One region of the Hoeflea prorocentri genome, then DNA from elsewhere that is predicted to be linked to it. Evidence: predicted binding sites of a transcription regulator. Region 1 holds the regulator's gene; the other holds the start of a gene.

What was found. Region 1 encodes PhoB, which activates phosphate uptake and scavenging genes when phosphate is short. Its sites were predicted from a motif close to TGTCATNNANCTGTCAT; they were not measured.
Region 2: the regulator PhoB is predicted to act here: its motif matches at 3,624-3,640, upstream of OQ273_RS05960 (UDP-2,3-diacylglucosamine diphosphatase).

The regions. Positions count from the first base shown of each region.
Region 1 is NZ_JAPJZI010000001.1:3,735,867-3,743,221, forward strand. Features, by position in the region: gene OQ273_RS17485 (RidA family protein) at 1-128, shown strand, start outside; gene OQ273_RS17490 (L-2-amino-thiazoline-4-carboxylic acid hydrolase) at 125-622, shown strand; gene OQ273_RS17495 (winged helix-turn-helix transcriptional regulator) at 606-1,097, opposite strand; gene OQ273_RS17500 (VOC family protein) at 1,184-1,555, shown strand; gene phoB (phosphate regulon transcriptional regulator PhoB) at 1,601-2,284, opposite strand; gene phoU (phosphate signaling complex protein PhoU) at 2,329-3,066, opposite strand; gene pstB (phosphate ABC transporter ATP-binding protein PstB) at 3,089-3,907, opposite strand; gene pstA (phosphate ABC transporter permease PstA) at 3,995-5,308, opposite strand; gene pstC (phosphate ABC transporter permease subunit PstC) at 5,305-6,789, opposite strand; gene OQ273_RS17530 (PstS family phosphate ABC transporter substrate-binding protein) at 6,886-7,355, opposite strand, start outside.
Region 2 is NZ_JAPJZI010000001.1:1,291,996-1,299,350, reverse strand. Features, by position in the region: gene OQ273_RS05975 (beta-ketoacyl-[acyl-carrier-protein] synthase family protein) at 1-1,212, shown strand, start outside; gene OQ273_RS05970 (hypothetical protein) at 1,476-1,691, opposite strand; gene OQ273_RS05965 (alpha/beta hydrolase fold domain-containing protein) at 1,984-2,757, shown strand; gene OQ273_RS05960 (UDP-2,3-diacylglucosamine diphosphatase) at 2,754-3,572, opposite strand; gene OQ273_RS05955 (SDR family oxidoreductase) at 3,718-4,497, shown strand; gene OQ273_RS05950 (NADP-dependent malic enzyme) at 4,551-6,857, shown strand; gene OQ273_RS05945 (DUF2865 domain-containing protein) at 6,939-7,355, shown strand, end outside.

The DNA of each region.
Region 1 (7,355 bases):
ACAGGGCCGAAAACAGCCTCGTGCGCAAAGCGGTGCTCGGCGGGCATGAGCCGGCCTTGACGGTGATCATTGCCGGGATTTTTGACGAAGCCTGGCTGCTGGAAATCGAAGCGGTGGCCGCCGGATGAGTAAGAGTTGCACCAACGCGCTTCATGCCAGCGCGGTGAAAGATCGTGGCAGGATTTACCTCGCCGTATTTCGCGAACTGTCGCACCGTTGCGGCGAGGCAGAGGCCATCAGCGTTTTGCAAAGCGCCAGCCGGGCGCACGGGCTGGAGGTCGGGGCGTCGCTGGCGCATCTCGCGCCTCGGGATTTTAGGGGCATGCTCAACACGTATTTTCTCGGCCCCGACAGCGCGACCTATTCGCCTCAGGTCAATGAAATCAGCGACACATGCCTTGATGTCCAGTTCATGACCTGCCCGCTCAAGGACGGGTGGCTGGAGATGGGGTGCAGCGATGAAGAGGTGTGTACGCTCCTGAAATGCGCGACGGCATTTGACGATGCTGTCTGGGAAGCGGCGGGGTTCGACTATGAGCTTGAATCCTGGGCACCCGGCAAGCCCGGCTGCTGCCGCACGCGATTGAGGGAAAGGCCCGCACAGGTCACAGAAGACCGCTGATCGCGTTGCTGATTGCAATGCCCTCATTCGCGGCCTGATAGATCGGCCGCGGCGGGTGCGATGCGATGTCGATCTCGCGGTGCAGCCAATGCCGCGCCTCCAGTTTTTGAAGCGATTGGGAAAGCGCCCGGTCGGTTATGGGGGACAGGTCGCTCTTGATGTCGACGAAACGGCGGGGCCGACCGCTGACGGCAAGGACGGGAAGCGTCCATGTACGGCGAAGCAGGGACTGTCCGGATTCATCCGGCAAAGCCCCGGCGATCATATCTGCCATCTTCGCAAACCTCATTCCTTCCTCGGTCAACCTGAATTCCGGTCTCAGCGGGTGGCCATGTCCGGGATTGCGCTCCAGAATCCCGAGTTCAACTAGATGCGCCAGGCTGCTTGCAAAGGCTGTGCGGCTTGCACCGGACGCCACAAGAAGCGGCGCCTGACGCCCCGGCACACCGTCATGCATCGCTTTGAGGATGCTCAAAGACCATGACCGGGATGTAATATTGACAAGTCGACCAATGTCCATAAAGTATAGTATATATAATTTTAGTTGAACTGGAAACTGCAATGGCTGTCGTAAAACTGAATAACGAAATCACCTTTGCGCTGTCGGTCCGCGACCGGCATGCGAGCGCGAAATGGTATGAGGACATGCTTGGATTTGAGCTGGTACATCACATCGACGAGGCCGGGTGGAGCGAAGTCAAGACAATGACGGAAGGCGTTACGCTGGGATTGGGCGAGCAGACGGAACCGGTTCCCGGAAATGCCGTTCCGGTCTTCGGCATCGACGACATCACAACAGCGCGCAATGCGCTGGAGGCTGCTGGCGTCAAATTCGACGGACCAACCGATACGGTCGAAGGCATGGTCAGCACCGCGACCTTCTACGACCCAGACGGCAATGCCTTCATGTTGGCACAGGACCTGACGCGGTAGCGGACCGGAATCGGCCGTCGCCAAGAGGTCGGTGACAGGTCCTGCTCACGTTTCCAGTGAATAGCCCGCACCGCGGACCGTGCGAATAACGTCGCGCATATTGGCAAGGTTGAGGGCCTTGCGCAGGCGACCGACATGGACGTCGACGGTGCGTTCATCCACATAGATATCGTGGCCCCAGACGCCGTCGAGAAGCTGCGAGCGGGAGAAGACACGCGTCGGCGAGGTCATGAAGAACTCCAGCAGGCGGAATTCGGTCGGACCGAGCTTGATCTCGCGGCCGCGTCGGTAGACGCGATGGGTCTCGCGGTCGAGTTCGATATCGCCGGCCTTCAAAACCGTCGAGATCGTCTCCGGCTTGACCCGGCGTAAAAGGGCGCGCACGCGGGCCATGAGTTCGGGCGTTGAGAACGGCTTGACGACATAATCGTCCGCGCCGGTGGCAAGGCCCCTCACCCGTTCGCTTTCCTCGCCGCGCGCGGTCAGGAGAATGATCGGCAGGCGCTCGGTTTCCGGCCGGACACGTAAACGACGACACAGTTCGATACCTGAGAGGCCGGGCAGCATCCAGTCAAGGATCAGAAGATCGGGAACCCGCTCCTGCAGTTTGATCTCCGCCTCGTCACCGCGCAGGACGGTATCGACCTCGTAGCCTTCGGCTTCCAGATTGTAACGCAGCAGGACGCTCAGCGCCTCTTCGTCTTCAACGACGGTGATTTGCGGTGCAATGCCCATGTCTTGTCTCCGGCGGCAGGGCCTGATGGCCCGCCAGCCTACTCTTCCTCGGCGCCCACAGACGTGGTTTCATCGTCCTTGGGCCGCTCGTTCGACAGTTGCGAGCCGGTGCTGATGTAGTAGACCGTCTCGGCAATATTGGTGGCGTGGTCGCCGATCCGCTCGATGTTCTTTGCGCAAAACAGGAGATGCGTACAGGCGGTTATGTTGCGCGGATCTTCCATCATATAGGTGAGCAGCTCACGGAAAAGGGACGTATATATTGCGTCGATCTCGTCGTCGCGCTGACGAATGGAACTGGCGAGTTCCGGCGAGCGGGACGAATAGGCGTCGAGCACTTCTTTCAGCTGCGTTAGAGCCAGCTCGGCAAGGTGATCGAGGCCGCGCACCAGCTTCTTCGGCTGCGCCATGCCATGGACGGCGAGCACACGTTTGGCGATGTTCTTTGCCATGTCGCCGACCCGTTCCAGATCGGCGGCAATGCGGATCGACCCTATAATGTCGCGCAGATCCGCCGCCATGGGCTGACGCTTGGCGATGATCAAAACCGCTTTCTCGCCGATCTGTCGCTCGGCATCGTCAAGAACCAGATCGTCGGAAATGACCTTTTGCGAGAGCGCGGCATCGCCATTGACGAGCGCGGCGACGGATTCCTCAAGCATACGCTCGGCAATCCCGCCCATCTCTGCGATGCGGCGCACGAGAAACTGCAGATCCTCGTCATAGGCCGAGACCGTGTGAGCGGCGAGCTGATTACTGGAATTGTTTTCGTTCATGATCGTTCCTGTCCGCTCAAGATCAGCCGAAGCGGCCGGTGATGTAGTCCTGGGTACGCTGATCGTCGGGGTTGGTGAACATCTTGTCCGTGTCGCCGACCTCGACCAGCTTGCCCAGATGGAACATGGCGGTGCGCTGCGAGACGCGCGCGGCCTGCTGCATGGAGTGGGTCACAATGACAATTGTGTAGTTCTGGCGTATCTCGTCGATCAGCTCCTCGACCTTGGCCGTGGCGATCGGATCGAGCGCCGAACAGGGCTCGTCCATCAATATCACTTCCGGGTTGACGGCAATGGCGCGGGCGATGCAGAGACGCTGCTGCTGACCGCCGGAAAGGCCGGTTCCCGGTTCGTTGAGCCTGTCCTTGACCTCGTCGAATAGGCCGGCTCTTTGCAGGCTGGTTTCGACAATCTCGTCAAACCCTGCCTTGCTGTTGGCCATGCCGTGAATACGCGGGCCGTAAGCGATATTCTCATAAATCGATTTCGGAAACGGGTTGGGTTTTTGAAAGACCATGCCGACGCTGGCACGCAGCTCCACCACATCAACGGCCGGATGATAGATATCCGCGCCATCCAATGTGATGCTTCCCTTGACCTCGCAGCCGTCAATCGTGTCGTTCATCCGGTTCAGACAGCGCAGGAAGGTGGACTTGCCGCAGCCAGACGGACCGATGAGGGCCGTGACCTGATTTTTCCTGACATCGAGGTCCACATCAAAGAGCGCCTGGGAACCGCTGTAAAAGACGCTCACCATGCGGCCCTGCATCTTTATGGGCGGCTGCGGTTCGGTTTTTGCACCAACCGCCTCTTCTACTGCTGCTTCCGACATCATATTCATCCTTCAAAACCCCACTGTATCGGCTTTTTGCCCGTCAGGGGCGGCACATGCAACTGCGCCACGCCAACAAATCGTCAGATGACACTCCTACCAGCGGCGCTCGAACCGCCTGCGCAGTATAATGGCCGTGATGTTCATCACGGCGAGGAACAGGAGCAGAATGATGATCGCTCCCGATGTCCTTTCGACAAAGGCCCGCTCGGCCTCATTGGCCCACATGAAGATCTGAACCGGCAATGCCGTGGCCGGATCCATGGGACTGGCTGGATAGCCGACAACAAAGGCAACCATGCCGATAAGCAGCAACGGCGCCGTTTCGCCAAGCGCCTGCGCAAGGCCGATAATCGTACCGGTCAGGATGCCCGGCGCGGCAAGTGGCAGGACATGATGGAAGACTGTCTGCGTCTTGGAGGCGCCGACACCCAGCGCTGCGGAGCGAATGGACGGCGGGACCGCCTTGAGTGCCGCCCGTGTCGCAATGATGATGGTCGGCAGCGTCATCAGCGTCAGGACCAGTCCACCGACCAGCGAAGCGGAGCGCGGCAGGCCGGCAAAATTGATGAACACGGCAAGGCCGAGCAGGCCGAAGACGATTGACGGCACGGCCGCCAGATTGTTGATGTTTACCTCGATGAGGTCCGACCAGCGGTTCTTGGGCGCAAATTCTTCAAGATAGATTGATGCGGCAACCCCGATCGGCAAAGCCAGCACCAACACAATCAGCATCATATAAAGCGATCCGATGATCGCAACGCCGACACCTGCCGTCTCCGGACGGCTTGATGCGCCATTGACGAAGAGGCCAGTATTGAAGCGCTCTTTCATGGCGCCGTCTTGGACCAGCGTGTTCATCCAGCCGACCTGCCGGTCGTTCACCTTGCGGCGTTTTTCATCGACGCTGAGGTCAATCTGTCCCTTGAGAGCGGAATCGACATCGCCGGAAGCCAGCACCCAGACGGGAACCGTTCTGCCGATAATCGTCGGATCCGCCAGAACCATGTCGCGCAACTGGCTGCGTACACCGGCAGACACCATCTTGCCGGCGTCGCGTACAGCCGACTTGTCATCGGGATCAACACCCAACTCCTTGACGATGGCATCACGTGCCAAACGCGGATAATTTGCCGTCAGCAGCTTGTTCATGTCCCTTTCGCCGTCGGGTTCAATAACACTCTCGCTGAAGGTGATGGGCAGGTTGATCGATGTCTGCACGAAGGCCGTGTAGCCCTTAGAGAAAACCGACCAGAGCAGGATCACCAGGAACGAAAGCCCGAGGCAGATTGCGATGAGCCCATAGGCGCGGAAGCGTCTTTCGGCTGCGTAGCGCCGTTTGATGCCGATGTCGCGCTTGAAGGGAGATGCGCCCGACGCCGGTGCGGCAGCTGAGGTTGCATCCGTCATTCGTACTGCTCCCTGTATTTGCGCACGATGTAAAGCGCGTAGAAATTCAATCCGAGGGTGATGACAAACAGTGTGATACCCAGGGCAAATGCGACAAGCGTCTGCGGCGATGTGAACTCCAGATCGCCGGTCAGCTGGTTGACGATCTTGACCGTTACCGTGGTCATGGGTTCGAACGGATTGATCGACAGGCGCGCCGCAACGCCGGCGGCCAGAACCACGATCATGGTTTCCCCGATTGCACGGGAGGCGGTCAAAAGCAGAGCGCCGACAATGCCGGGGATTGCCGCCGGGAAGATGACGCGCTTGACCGTTTCGGAGCGGGTTGCGCCCAGACCCAGCGATCCGTCGCGCAGGGAACGCGGCACCGCGGTGATGATGTCATCTGACAGCGACGAGACAAACGGGATCAGCATGATACCCATCACCACGCCGGCCGTCAGGACGCTCTGTGCCTGAATGAACGAAACGATGTTGCCGGTTGCGATCCCGTTGATCTGCGCACTGATATCGCGCAGGAACGGACCGACAGTCACCAGGGCAAAGAAACCGTAGACAATGGTCGGGATACCGGCGAGCACTTCCAGCAAGGGCTTGACAGTCGCGCGCATCCTGTTGCTGGCATATTCGGACATATAGACCGCTGCAAAAAGGCCGATCGGGACAGCGACGGCCATTGCGACCAAGGCGATATAGAGCGTGCCGGCAAGCAGCGGAATGAGACCGAACTGACCAGCGGAATCCTCAGCGCCGGCAGCAGCGAAACGTGGATCCCAGACCGTGCCGAAAAAGAATTCAAGGGGCGGAACGCTGCTGAAGAAGCGCCCGGTTTCGGAAACCATCGACCATACGATCCCGACGGTCGTCAATATAGCGATGCTGGAGGCGACGATCAGGGCGCCGAGCACCACACGCTCAACGCGGTTGCGGGCCCGCATCTTCGGACCGATCAGCATCCAGGCATAGATGAAGCCGGCTATGGCAAGAAGCAGGACGATAACAGTGCGGTAGAGCTGGCTGGACGCCGTCATGCCGTTCAGCTTTTCGGCCGCGGCAGGCATGTAATCGTCCACTTCGCCGGCAACAGCCACACCTCTTTCGGCAAGAAGCTCGCGCAAAGTCGCCGCACCATCCTCGAACCTCTTCATGTCATCGGCATCGAGCCGTTTCATGCCGGTCGCGATGGAATTAAGCTTGCTGATCTGCAGCGACTGATCGGCGGAGGACATTTCCTGCACCGATGCCGGAAGCGACGAAAGGACCTGATTGTCGACAATGATCGGGCTGACGACTAGCCACGCCACCAGAACGGCGATGGAGGGCAAGGTCACCCAGATAAGAACGAAGGAACCGTAGTAAGTCGGGCGGGAATGCAATTCCGCAAGATTGCCACTCGCAACACTCGAGGCGCGCAACCGGCCGACGAAATAGCCGACAACGGCGAGGCCTACGATGATCAATACTGTGGTGGCTACGCTCATATGTCCCGCTCCCGGCCATCGGCCGATCGAATAAGCATCCTGTTGACGGGCGCGGCGCTTTGGCCGCGCCCGTCGGATTGTCGTTTACGCGTAACCTTAGAGAAGGTTTCCGTCAGCAAAATTCTTGCGAACGGCTTCACGCTCTTCTTCAGGAGCAGCAACCAGACCGTATTCGGCAAGCGGGCTGTCCGGTCCGACCATCTGGTCGGAGGTGAAGAACTCAACATATTCCTTCAGACCCGGGATCACGCCCAGATGCGCTTTCTTCACATAGAAGAAAAGCGGACGCGATACGGGATATTCACCGGCGGCGATCGACTCGGTGGTCGGCGTGATGCCGTCCATCGTTGCGACCTTCAGCTTGTCGGCATTGTTTTCGTAGAAAGCCAGGCCGAAGACGCCAACGCCTGTTTTGTTGGAGTCGATACGCGCCAGCGTCTCGGTGTAGTCGCCGTCGATGTCGACTGCGCCGCCGTCCTTGCGAACGGCAATGCAGGACTTCCCGGCGGCTTTCTTGTCCATGCCGCTATCGATACGGGCCTGCAGGTCACCGGTCGCTTCGCAGC
Region 2 (7,355 bases), 2.4 Mb from region 1:
GATACCGCAGTCGCGGTTACCGGGTTAGGGTGCACGACCGCGCTGGGTAACGATGTCGAGACGACATGGTCGGCCATGAAGGACGGCGTGTGCGGCATTCGTCCTTTTCGCAACATCAACACAACCGAAAATCTGAAGATAGAGATTGGCGGCGAAATTCCTGAACCCGTGGACGCCGGAATTCCGGAGCGCCGCCTGCCGGCCTTCGACCGCTTCACGCTTCTTGCCATGGAAAGCGCCAATCAGGCGATCAAGCAGGCCGGTCTGGAGTTCAGCGATCCGGACCTTGCCAACCGGTCCGCCTGCATCATCGGCGCCGGTAACTGTGGATGGGAAATCGTTGAAACAGGCTTCCGGAAATTCTTCCTGGAAGGCGCAAGACGTACGCATGTGATGACCGTACCGCGGTCCATGGCTTCGGCGCCTGCCAGCCAGATCAGCATGTGGCATGGCATCAAAGGGCCGGTCTACGGCGTGACGTCCGCTTGTTCGTCCGCAAATCACGCGATCGTTGCCGGTTACCAGGCCATTAAAAGCGGCGATGCGGATGTGGCGGTCGTCGGCGGAACCGACGCGCCGCTGATCTGGGGTGTCCTGAAGGCCTGGGAGGCGCTGCGCGTCCTCGCTCCGCAAACATGCAGCCCCTTCTCGCTCACCCGCAGGGGCTTGGCCCTGGCTGACGGCGCTGGTGTTGTCGTTCTCGAACGGGCCGGCCACGCCAAGGCACGCGGAGCAAAGGTCCTGTGTGAACTTGCAGGCGTCGGCATGACGGCCGATGCCGGCGATCTGGTCAATCCGACGGTTGATGGCCCCTCACGGGCCATGGAACACTGCCTGCGTTCAGCGGGCATCACCCCGCAGGATGTGGACTATATCAACGCACACGGCACCGGGACGCGGGCCAATGACGCTACGGAAACCAAAGTCATCCGCAACGTCTTCGCAAGCCACGCGGACAGCATTTCCGTTTCGTCGACCAAGTCGATGCATGGACATGCCCTTGGCGGCAGCGGCGGTATTGAGCTGGTCGCCTGTGTGAAGGCGCTCGAAGAGGGCATTATTCCTCCGACGATCAACTACGAGGAACCCGACCCGGAGTGCGATCTCGACGTGACGCCAAATGTCGCCAAAAAGCGCGACATCAACGTGGCTGTCAGCAATTCCTTCGCCTTCGGCGGCACCAATGCAGTTCTCGCCGTCAGAAAAGCCTGATCATCGACAAACCATGCAAGGCGATCGGGTCCTTGCCTCAGACGTTATAGCCCTGCCCTAAAGTTCGGTTGGCTCCTTGAGACCCATCCAAACAAACACCGGCTTTGCTGCCGCCAGCTGCGAAACGGCCAGGAAAATGCCCTGGCAGCTTTCTGCTCTGGAGAGGATTGCGCTTGCGATCGCCAATCCGATCATGCCGCTCGGCACCTGTCGGCAGAACACCATAGAGCCCGCCTACTCCCTGTGCCGCGGCTCAATCAGGTTCATGACGGCTTTCCGTCGATTGGCAAAAGAAAAGCAAAAACAAGAAGATAGGATTTGACGGCCCAATGGAACGCAATCTCCGGCATGCCGAGCTCGTCTCGTATGACCGGCAAGGCGACGCAAACGACGGTTTCGTCGAAAAGGATCAGTCCCAAGCCGCCGGCCATCGCGGTTAGAAGCCACCATTTCCGGTTATCGTCATCGATACTCAACATGATTTTCTTCGCAGCTGCTTTCCAAACCGTCGGTTGAAATCCGATCAGAAATTTGGCGATGAAAAAAATATTTCATGTTGAGAAAAAATACCCTATTTATCTCTCAAGCAATTGATCATGAATGGAAATCCCGGTTTTGGTTTACGTAGATCCAGCCAGACCCAGTGTAAGAAGCAGGCTGTTATCCCAGTACCTGCGGTTGACGCGAAAACGTCGCTTTGCCGATGCACAATCGCTGCACCGGCAAATTGAGGCTGCCAAAAATACAAAAGACCCCACCCCGCCAAGACACATGTTCGAGACGTTCGAAGTGCTTCAATCCGAGCATGCGGGCATGCCGGCTGTCGACATCCAAAAAAAAGGCAGTGCGCCGAACCGGCAGATTCTCTACCTCTATGGCAGCTTCTACCTCTTCGGAATTGAATCGATGCACTGGAAGCTCGTCAGCGAGTTACTGACCCGTGCAGACATCCGCATCACTGTTCCGGCCTACCCGCTCGCACCGGAATACAATTGGGAAGACGTCTATGCCGCACTCATGCCGCTCTATGAGCACGTAACAGGTTCTGCTCCGGAGGGTGGCCTGACGCTGATGGGTGATTTCGACGGCGGCGGCATTGCCGCAGGCCTGTGCCTTGAAGCCTCTGAACTTGGGCTGCCGACAGCCGATCAGCTTGTTCTTCTTTGCCCGTGGCTCGATGCAGGTCTCACCAATCGCCGGATTGCCGATCTGGTAGAAAGCGATCCGTGGCTGAGCGTCGACAGTGCAAGAGAAGCAGCACGCCTGTACGCAGCGGGAAATGATCTGAAGGATTACCGGATCAGTCCCATTTATGGAAACCTTGAAAAACTGCCACCAACACGGATTTTCACCGCCACACGCGACATTCTGCACCCGGACTGCCTGTCCTTCGCAGATCTCGCAGATGCCTGCGGAGCAGAAATCGAACTGATTGTCGAACAGGAACTGTTCCACAACTGGATGATGTTCGATGTGCCCGAGGCACGACACACGCTCGATCAGATCGTCACCGGCCTGCCGGAACAAGGTAAGGGCGGCACCTAGGCAGCGAGCCGTTTTTGCGTCCGCCTGCCGGCAATCCGGGAGGCACCACGCTTTTCGCCGACACGGTCGGAATGCACATCCCACCGCAAGAGCTGCATATTGCCGTCAAAATCCTCGGCAACGGCGGTGCAGCTCTCGACCCAGTCTCCGGTATTGATGTAGCGAATGCCATCGAAGTCCTCGATCGTCGCATGGTGGATGTGGCCGCAAATAACGCCCTCAACGTCGCGCCGGCGCGCCTCTTCCACCACAACGCGCTGAAACTCGCCAATGAAATTCACGGCCTGTTTAACCTGAAGTTTTGCCCAGGCGGAAAAAGACCAATATGGCATGCCCATCCTGCGTCTCAGCCCATTGAGCCCGCGGTTCACCAGGATGGCGAGATCATATGCCCAGTCCCCGAGGTGGGCAAGAAGCCGGGCGTGACGGACAACAACGTCAAACTCATCGCCGTGAAGGACCAGGTAACGTTTGCCGTCCGCCGCTTCATGGACGGTGTCGAGAGCCACTTCAATGCCGCCGAAATGCGTACCCGGAAAGTCACGCAGAAACTCATCGTGATTGCCGGGGATGTAAACGATCCGCGTCCCCTTACGCGCCTGGCGCAGAAGCTTCTGCACGACGTCGTTGCAGTCCTGCGGCCAGTTCCAGCTCCGTTTCAGCCGCCATCCATCGACGATATCGCCGACCAGAATGATCTGCTCAGCTTCGTGATGACGAAGAAAATCAATCAGATAATCCGCCTTGGCTGCTCTGGAACCAAGATGAATGTCGGATATGAAAAGGGTTCGATACTGTTTCGCCGTATATGCCATGATCGCCACCGTAACGTTTCAGCGTTGCAGTGAATGACTAACCAGAGTCGTATCACAATCCGATGACAAATAGAGTTTGATCCGAGTTGGCCGCTCGTGCAAAAGGGACCGGACATCGCGCAGGATATCTTGAAAGGACAGTACAATGGACCTTGGCCTCTCGGGCAGGAAAGCGATTGTCTGCGCATCGAGCCGCGGGCTGGGCAAGGGATGCGCCATGGCCCTTGCGCAAGCCGGATGCGACCTCGTCGTCAACGGCCGCAACGCCGATACGCTTGAGGCAACAGCGGAGGAAATCCGTACGGCAACCGGAGTGCGTGTCCAGGCGGTCACCGCGGACGTTTCCACCGATGACGGGCAGCGCGCATTGCTGGATGCCTGTCCCGAGCCCGATATCCTGGTCAACAACAATGGCGGTCCGCCGCCTCGGGATTTCAAGCAACTGGACCGGGATGCAATCCTCGAAGGCGTCACACAGAACATGGTAACGCCCATTGAGCTGATCCAGGCGGTTATCGACGGCATGTGCGAGCGGCAGTTCGGGCGTATCGTCAACGTAACATCGTCATCCGTCTATATGCCAATCCCCGGCCTCGACCTGTCATCGGGCGCGCGCGCCGGCCTGACGTCCTTTCTTGCGGGTGTCGCGCGCGGCGTTGCGTCAAAAAATGTTACGATCAATGCGCTTTTGCCGGGCAAAATGGATACCGATCGCCTGGCATCCTCATTCCGCAATACATCGCAAAAGACAGGAAAGCCCATCGAAGAGGTCAAGGCCATGGTCCTTCAACAGGTTCCTGCAGCACGGATGGGAACAGCGGCGGAATTCGGCGACACATGCGCCTTTTTGTGTTCATCGCAAGCCGGATACATCACCGGTCAGAACATTCTGGTGGACGGCGGTCTTTATCCGAGTGCGTTTTAGGTAAATACTGAAAAGTGGCGCCTTCTGTGCCGGCAAATCAAGGACCAGACCTCATGAACTCCAAAGTTGGCAGCCCGGAAGACTCCGAGCAAAGCGATTTTCAGGAAAGCGCGCTTTTTTTCCATAAATATCCACGCGCCGGAAAACTGGAAATCCAGGCGACGAAGCCGCTCGGAAATCAGCGCGATCTCGCACTGGCCTATTCTCCCGGAGTCGCTGCGCCATGCCTTGCCATACAAAAGCAGCCGGAACTGGCGGCTGACTATACCGCGCGCGGCAACCTTGTTGCCGTTGTCTCCAACGGCACAGCTGTGCTTGGTCTGGGCTCCATCGGACCCCTCGCCTCCAAGCCGGTTATGGAAGGCAAGGCAGTCCTCTTCAAGAAATTCGCCGGCATCGATGTGTTCGACATCGAAATCGATTCGCAGGACATCGATCATGTCGTTTCGGTGGTTTCCGCACTCGAGCCGACATTCGGCGGCATCAATCTTGAGGATATCAAAGCACCCGAGTGCTTCGAGATCGAAGACCAACTGCGCGACAAGATGAACATACCCGTCTTCCACGACGACCAGCATGGAACGGCGATTATCGTCGCAGCCGCTATTCTCAATGGCCTTGAACTGGCTGGCAAAGACCTGGCAAACGCCAAGATCGTCACCAGCGGTGCGGGCGCTGCCGCCCTAGCCTGCCTGAATCTGTTGGTCAAACTCGGCGCAAAAAAGGAAAACATCTGGGTTCACGACATTGAAGGCCTGGTCCATGAAGGCCGAGAAGTTCTGATGGACCGGTGGAAAGCCGCCTACGCTCAGAAATCAGTCAAGCGGTCGCTTCAGGATCATATTGACGGAGCCGACGTTTTTCTCGGGCTGTCGGCGGCCAATGTACTCAAGCCCGACATGCTCGCCAGGATGGCGGACAAGCCCCTTATCATGGCTCTGGCCAATCCGAACCCGGAGATCATGCCCGATGTGGCGCGTCAGGCCCGCCCTGACGCAATGATCTGCACCGGGCGGTCAGACTTTGCCAATCAGGTCAACAACGTCCTGTGCTTTCCCTACATCTTCCGTGGCGCCCTTGATTGCGGCGCGAGCACCATCAATGAAGAAATGAAAATGGCCGCCGTGCGCGCCATTGCCGGGCTGGCGCGGGAGGAGGCCTCAGACGTCGCCGCAAAGGCCTATTCAGGCGATACGCCGGTTTTCGGACCAGACTATCTGATCCCCTCGCCTTTTGATCCGCGCCTGATCCTGCGCATCGCGCCCGCCGTCGCCGAAGCGGCGGCAGAATCGGGCGTCGCCACACGCCCTGTTGCGGACATGGAAGCCTATCTGGATCAGCTCAACCGGTTTGTCTTCCGGTCCGGACTGTTGATGAAGCCGCTTTTTGCCGCCGCAAAGACAGCACAGAAGAAGCGGGTCATTTTCGCTGAAGGCGAAGACGAACGCGTTTTGCGCGCCACGCAGGTCCTCATCGAAGACGAAATAGCGCGTCCGATCCTCATCGGCCGCCCGGACATCATCGAAACACGGCTGAAGAGATTCGGGCTAAGGATCAGGCCGGGGGCCGATTTCGAGGTCACCAATCCCCATGACGATCCGCGCTACCGTGATTATGTCGATCTCTATTTCTCGCTTGTCGGGCGAAAGGGCATCAACCCGGAAGCGGCGCGCACCATGGTGCGCACCAACTCCACTGTTATCGGCGCTCTGGCCGTGCGTCGCGGCGATGCCGATGCACTGATCTGCGGAGTTGAGGGCCGATATGCAAAACACCTCAGGGACGTCGATCAGGTTATCGGACGCGATGAGGGTGTACGCGAGTTCTCTGCACTCAGCCTGTTGATCTCACAACGGGGTGCGACCTTCTTTGCCGATACCTATGTCTCGCTGAACCCATCAGCCGAGGAGATCGCCGAAACAACACTGATGGCGGCAAAAGAAATCAGGCGTTTCGGCATCACGCCCCGCGCCGCCCTTCTCTCGCATTCCAATTTCGGATCCCGAGTCTCGGGCAGTGCCAGCAAGATGCGCCAGGCTGTGGAACTCATCCACAAGCTGGATCCCGATCTGGAGGCAGATGGCGAAATGCATGGCGATTCAGCCATTTCGGAGCATTTGCGCAATCGGGTCATGCCGAATTCCAATTTGACCGGGGAAGCCAACCTGCTGGTGTTTCCAACACTCGACGCCGCCAACATCGCGCTCGGTGTGGTCAAGACGATGACCGATGCATTGCATGTCGGCCCCATCCTCCTGGGTGGCGCGAAACCGGCACATATCCTGACGCCGTCCGTTACCTCACGCGGCGTGGTCAACATGGCGACGCTGGCGGTCGTCGAGGCCTCGGTTCCGGAGTAGCGGCAAAAGGACCGGCAACCCCGTGGCTGCACAAGCCGCAATTTGCGTGTATGATCCGGCAACACAGAAAAGGTGCCTATCTTGAAGCTGACTGGTCCCGGATTGCGGCATGTTCTGGTCCTCGCGGCAATGCTGAGCGTATCTTTTGGCGAGCGGGCAACAGCGCAGGACATGGCCCTTTGCGAGCGGCTCTACGCCCAGCTTGATCAGTATGACAGCCGGGAGATTGCCGCCGTGCCGGCAAATAGTTACGACGCTGCAATCGTCGAGCAACGGCAGAAAGTCGAACAGATTCGATCTGACCTTTACAGCCTGGATTGCGGCGGCAGTATCATCGTCTTCGGCAATAGAACCGAGGCGATGTGCCGGCGGATCTCATCCGTTCTGGCGCGCGAGGAAGCACAGCTCGACAGGCTGCTTTTACAGCGGCAAAACGCACCGCGCACAGCGAGCCCCGGCGCCCGCCAGCGAATCCTCTCTGCGCTGCGCGCCAACGGA